DNA from 2 places in the Streptomyces sp. NPDC006393 genome. Region 2 is predicted to be linked to the other one. Evidence: riboswitches for the same ligand, from Rfam matches in the RefSeq annotation. Region 2 holds a riboswitch; the other holds the start of a gene.

The links. A riboswitch is a leader RNA that binds a small molecule or an ion and turns the genes downstream of it on or off. The one in region 2 is predicted to bind cyclic di-AMP.
Region 1: another riboswitch for cyclic di-AMP. It lies ahead of ABZ484_RS12400 (M23 family metallopeptidase); the one in region 2 lies ahead of ABZ484_RS27045 (transglycosylase family protein).

The regions. Positions count from the first base shown of each region.
Region 1 covers NZ_JBEXZD010000021.1:68,265-71,464, reverse strand. Annotated here, with positions in the region: gene ABZ484_RS12410 (pitrilysin family protein) at 1-211, shown strand, start outside; gene ABZ484_RS12405 (pitrilysin family protein) at 208-1,596, shown strand; cyclic di-AMP (ydaO/yuaA leader) riboswitch at 1,822-1,984, shown strand; gene ABZ484_RS12400 (M23 family metallopeptidase) at 1,997-2,755, shown strand; gene ABZ484_RS12395 (GntR family transcriptional regulator) at 2,956-3,200, shown strand, end outside.
Region 2 covers NZ_JBEXZD010000079.1:24,887-28,086, reverse strand. Annotated here, with positions in the region: gene ABZ484_RS27050 (transglycosylase family protein) at 1-821, shown strand, start outside; cyclic di-AMP (ydaO/yuaA leader) riboswitch at 1,004-1,169, shown strand; gene ABZ484_RS27045 (transglycosylase family protein) at 1,174-1,881, shown strand; gene eno (phosphopyruvate hydratase) at 2,200-3,200, shown strand, end outside.

The sequences.
Region 1 (3,200 bases), on a different contig from region 2:
CTTCGGTGACCCGCAGCTCGCCCTGACCGCCGTCAAGCGCGTTCTGGAGGTGACGCCCGAGGAGGTCCAGGAGGTCGCCAAGGCGCGCCTGCGTCCCGACAACCGCGCGGTGCTCGTCTACGAGCCGACCGCCGCCGACACTGCCGAAGCAGGCGACGCCAAGGACGCGGACGCCGCGGCCACCGACGACACCGAGGAGGCGGCGAAGTGACCGAGCTCGCCACGATGGACTTCCACCCCCAGCCCAAGGCGGGCGAGGCCAAGCCGTGGGCGTTCCCGGCGCCCGAGCGCGACACGCTGGACAACGGCATGACCGTCCTGCGCTGCCACCGCCCCGGCCAGCAGGTCGTCGCCGTCGAGGTGATGCTGGACGCCCCGCTGGACGCCGAGCCGGTCGGCCTGGACGGTGTCGCCACGATCATGGCGCGGGCCTTCTCCGAGGGCACCGACAAGCACTCCGCCGAGGAGTTCGCCGCCGAGCTGGAGCGGGCCGGCGCCACCCTCGACACGCACGCCGACCACCCCGGCGTACGGCTGAGCCTGGAGGTTCCGGCCTCCCGCCTGGCCAAGGGGCTCGGCCTGCTGGCCGACGCCCTCAGGGCGCCCGCGTTCGCCGACTCCGAGGTCGAGCGGCTGGTGCGCAACCGGCTCGACGAGATCCCGCACGAGCTGGCCAACCCCTCCCGCCGCGCCGCCATGGAGCTCTCCAAGGAGCTGTTCCCGGCCACCGCGCGCATGTCGCGCCCGCGCCAGGGCACCGAGGACACCGTCCGCGGCATCGACGCGGCGGCCGTACGCGCCTTCTACGACCGGCACGTCCGCCCCTCCACGGCCACCGCCGTGGTCGTCGGCGACCTCACCGGCATCGACCTGGAAGAGCTGCTCGGCGAGACCCTGGGCGCCTGGGCCGGCTCGCCGGCCAAGCCGCGGCCCGTGCCGGCGGTGCGCGCCGACGACACCGGCCGCGTGGTCGTCGTGGACCGCCCCGGCGCCGTCCAGACCCAGCTCCTCATCGGCCGCATCGGCCCCGACCGGCACGCCCGTGTGTGGCCGGCCCAGGTGCTCGGCACCTACTGCCTCGGCGGCACCCTCACCTCCCGCCTGGACCGCGTCCTGCGCGAGGAGAAGGGCTACACCTACGGTGTGCGGTCCTTCGGCCAGGTGCTGCGCTCGGCCCCCGACGGCTCGGGCGCGGCGATGCTCGCGATCAGCGGCTCGGTCGACACGCCGAACACCGGCCCGGCACTGGACGACCTCTTCACGGTGCTGCGCAAGCTCGCGGCCGAGGGCCTCACCGACGCCGAGCGGGACGTCGCCGTGCAGAACCTCGTCGGTGTGGCGCCGCTCAAGTACGAGACGGCCGCCGCCGTGGCGAGCACGCTGGCCGACCAGGTCGAGCAGCACCTGCCCGACGACTACCAGGCGACGCTCTATCAGCAGCTCGCCGCCACCGGCACGGTGGAGGCCACCGCGGCGGTCGTGAGCGCCTTCCCGGTGGACCGGCTGGTGACGATCCTCGTCGGTGACGCGGCGCAGATCAAGGAGCCCGTGGAGGCCCTGGGCATCGGAGAAGTGAGCGTCGTCGCGGCCGAGTAGCGGCCCGCGGGAACACCGTCCGGCAGCGGACGCGAGGCACGCGCGCGTGGGGGCCCTGGTGACCGAAGCGTCACCAGGGCCCCACGATGTCCGAATTGGGGGAGAGGTTGCCTGTCTGCCCTGTGGCATGCGCTACAAAAGTCCGGATCGGTTTGGGAATTGACAGCGCCCCCCTCTAGCGTCGGTCCGGCTGTTCGTCGGGCAGTGCGCCGCATCCGCGGCACCGGACAGCCATCGCCGAGTCCCCGTACGGCGCGAGCCAGGGGAGCCGGGGACCCACCCAGTCCCTGGGGTGAATCGGACACCCGCGCGCGCAGCGAGGGGTCCGTAGGAGACCTTCCTGCTCCGAACCCGTCAGCTAACCCGGTAGGCGAGAGGGAAGGAAAGGACCAGCGTCTACATGGCGTTCACGCGCGCCACCGGGAAGCATCGCCGCCCCAGCCGGATGCACCGCACCACCGCCCGCGCGGTGGGTGCCGCGGCGCTCACCACCACCGGAGTCCTCGGCGCTCTCGCCGCCACACCGGCCCTGGCCGCCGAGACTCCCGCCCCCGAGGAGACCGGCCTGACCCCGGTCATCACCATCGGCGACAGCGTCGCCCAGAAGATCGACGCCCAGGCCGCCGCCCAGCGGCAGGCCGCCGAGCAGAAGAAGGCCGAGGAGGCCGCGCGCAAGAAGGCCGCCGAGTTGGCGCAGAAGGAGCGCGAGGCCAAGGAGCGCGCCGCCCGCGAGGCCGAGCGCAAGCGCCTCAACGCCTTCGTGCCGCCGATCTCCGGCTCGTACGTCTCCACCGGCTACAAGACCGGCGGCTCCCTGTGGTCCTCCGGCTCCCACACCGGCATCGACTTCCACGCCGCGAGCGGCACCACCGTGCACGCCGTCGGCATCGGCACCGTCGTCCAGACCGGCTGGGGCGGGGCCTACGGCAACCAGGTCGTGATCAGGATGGCCGACGGCATGTACACCCAGTACGGGCACCTGTCGTCCATCGGCGTCTCGGTGGGCCAGAAGGTCGTCCCGGGCCAGCGGATAGGCCTGTCCGGCGCGACCGGCAACGTCACCGGACCGCACCTCCACTTCGAGGCCCGCACCACCGCGGAGTACGGCTCCGACATCAACCCGATCGCCTACCTCCGCGCGCACGGTGTGAACGTCTGAGCGACCCGCGCAGCCCTGCCCGAAAGCCCCGGCCGGTGAAGCCGGGGCTTTCGGCGTTCCGGACGCGGCGCTGTCCAAAAAATATCCATGGATTCCGGCCCGCCGTCGGAAATTCCCGCTGACTGGAATAGAGTCACGGAACGGGCGCCAGGTGTGGCGCGCAAACGGGGATTCCGGCGGGATTCAGGCGGAGGTCGGTCATGCGCATTCCGGCGCACTCGGTGTGCACGGCGATCCGGGACGACATCGTCGCCGGAGTCCATGAGCGCGGCAGCCGGCTCACCGAGGGGGTTCTCGCCCGCCGTTACGGCGTCTCGCGGGTCCCTGTGCGCGAGGCCCTGCGCACCCTGGAGGCCGAGGGCTTCGTGGTGACCCGGCGGCACGCCGGGGCGTGCGTGGCGGAGCCCACCGAGCAGGAGGCCGCCGACCTGCTGGAGATGCGGCT
Region 2 (3,200 bases):
TCCTCGACGACCGGGGCCCCGGCGCCTGGCCCACCTGCGGCCTGCTCTCCGGGCTCACCAAGGACTCCGGTGCCGCGAGGGTCGACACGGGTCTGGGCGACGGCTCGTCCTCGGAGTCCGGTTCCTCCGGCTCCTCCGATACGTCCGACTCGTCGCGTGCGTCGGGATCGTCGGGATCGGGTGACGCGTCCGGCTCGTCCGAATCGTCCGGTGTGGGCGACCCCGGACTCGATGACTCGTCGCGGGATGCCGGCAACCCGGGTTTCTCCGGATCCGCTTCGGATTCCGGCTCCGGTTCCGAATCCTCCTCTTCGGGTGATTCGTCCTCCGAATCCCCCGCGAATCCGTCCGATTCGCCCTCGAAGTCCGCCGAGAAGGGCGGCGCTCCCGACTCCGGCGCGACGCCCGGATCGGGTGCGGAGGGTGTCGCGACGCCCGAGGCGTCGCCTTCGACGGCCCCCAACCGTGACGACTCGGACAACTCCGGGCAGAGTGTCGGCTCTTCGGCCCTCGTCGACACCGGGGCCCTGGGCACCGGCCGGCACCGCGGCGGCAGCGCCGCCGAGGACTCGGCCGGGAGCCCGGCGACGGCCGGCGGCGGCCGTCACGCCTCCCGGGACGGCGACGGCACGCACACCGCCTCCGTCGACTCCTACACCGTCCGCGCCGGCGACTCGCTCGCCTCCATCGCCGACTCCCTTGACGTCCACGGCGGGTGGCACGCGCTCTACGACGCCAACGAGGCGGCCATCGGGTCCGACCCGAATCACATCGTCGCCGGTCAGAGCCTGGATGTCCCGGTCGAAAACGCCCAGAACTAGCGGGAGTTCACGTCACGCTTCGCGCCGAATGTCCCATTCGGTGAAAGTGTGGGATGAGTCTCAGAAGCCCTGATCGTCTTTGAAATCCGCTCGATCACGTGTCTACGGTCATGACCGCTCGCCACCGCGAGCCCCGGCTGCCGCAACGCCGAATCCTGCCAGCGGCCGTACGGGAACAGTCGTCGCGTCGAGCGCCGTAGGCAGGAGCGGGGGACCCAAGGTAAGTGCCGCACCGGACAGTTCGCCGGAGCGGCTCGGGGTGAAGCCGTGCCTCCCCAGGGGCACGGCCGGGCAACTCAACCGGCCCGAACCCGACAGCTCACCTCGCAGGCGTCGGTGAGGGGATCCATCCATGCTGTTTTCCGGCAAGGGCAAGCACCGTCGTTCCTCCAAGGCCACCCGCGCCATCGCACTCGCCGGTGTCGCCGGCGCCGCCGTCGCCGGCCCGCTGATGGCGGCCGGCAACGCCTCCGCCGCCACCGCCTCCGAGTGGGACGCGGTCGCCCAGTGCGAGTCCGGCGGGAACTGGTCCATCAACACGGGCAACGGCTTCTACGGCGGCCTCCAGTTCACCACCTCCACGTGGGCCGCGTACGGCGGCACCGCCTACGCCCCGCGCGCCGACCTGGCCACCAAGGCGCAGCAGATAGCCGTCGCCGAGAAGGTCCTGGCGGGTCAGGGCAAGGGTGCCTGGCCGGTGTGCGGCAAGGGTCTGTCGAGCACCCCGTACAGCGGTGCCGCGGCCTCCACCGGCAGCACGACGAAGAGCACCACGACCAAGAGCACGACGACCAAGAGCACCGCCACCCGCTCCACCGAGCAGCAGGCGGCCAACCGCTCCGCCACGCGTCCGGCCCCGAAGAAGACCGTCACCACCCCGACCGGCAAGAAGGTCGAGAAGGGCGACGGCGAGTACAAGGTGGTCTCCGGCGACACGCTCAGCTCCATCGCCGCCGAGCACCACGTCAAGGGCGGCTGGGAGAAGCTGTTCCAGCTGAACAAGGACATCGTCGAGGACGCGAACCTCATCTACCCCGGCCAGCAGCTGCACCTGAAGTAAGCAGGGGGCGGCGCGGGCCGCAAGCCGCAGGCCCGCCCCCCCGGTCCCGCGGGCTTCCCGTCCCGCGGGCCCCGTCCCCACGGACTCCCCGCCCCGGCGCGTGTTCCCCCGTACGCGCCGGGGCGGGGGCTTTTCTTCACCGGGCGTTCCTCTCGTCTTTCCGCATCTCCGCCCCGCCCCTTTGTTCCGAGCGGGAACAATGTGTACCGTCACCCTGTCCACGGGACGGTCGGTCGGTCGGCCGGGGCCCCGGGACGGTTAGGCTCTAGTCGCAAGGCTCACAAGCCCCGCACTTTCAGCGTCACATCCACGAAGGAGATGCTCGTGCCGTCCATCGACGTCGTCGTAGCCCGGGAAATCCTGGACTCCCGAGGCAACCCCACGGTCGAGGTCGAGGTCGGCCTCGACGACGGCAGCACGGGTCGTGCCGCCGTCCCGTCCGGCGCCTCGACGGGCGCCTTCGAGGCCATCGAGCTGCGCGACGGGGACCCCAACCGCTACCAGGGCAAGGGTGTCGAGAAGGCCGTCCTCGCCGTCATCGAGCAGATCGGCCCGGAGCTGGTCGGCTACGACGCCACCGAGCAGCGCCTGATCGACCAGGCGATGTTCGACCTGGACGCCACCGACAACAAGGGCTCCCTCGGCGCCAACGCCATCCTCGGCGTCTCCCTCGCCGTCGCCCACGCCGCCTCCGAGGCCAGCGACCTGCCCCTCTTCCGCTACCTGGGCGGCCCGAACGCGCACCTGCTGCCGGTGCCGATGATGAACATCCTGAACGGCGGCTCGCACGCCGACTCCAACGTGGACATCCAGGAGTTCATGATCGCCCCGATCGGTGCGGAGTCCTTCTCCGAGGCCCTGCGCTGGGGCACCGAGGTCTACCACACGCTGAAGAAGGTCCTGAAGACCAAGGGCCTGTCCACCGGCCTCGGCGACGAGGGCGGCTTCGCCCCGAACCTCGGCTCCAACCGCGAGGCCCTCGACCTCATCCTCGAGGCCGTCAAGCAGGCCGGGTACGTCCCCGGTGAGCAGATCGCCCTGGCGCTCGACGTCGCCGCCTCCGAGTTCTACAAGGACGGCAAGTACCTCTTCGAGGGCAAGGAGCGCTCCGCCGCCGAGATGACGGAGTACTACGAGGAGCTCGTCGCGGCCTACCCGCTCGTCTCCATCGAGGACCCGCTGTTCGAGGACGACTGGGCCGGCTGGAAGGTCATCACCGACAAGCTCGGCGACAAGGTCCAGCTGGTCGGCGACGACCTGTTCGTCACCAACCCCGAGCGCCTGGCCCGCGGCATCGAGGAGGGCACCGCCAACGCCCT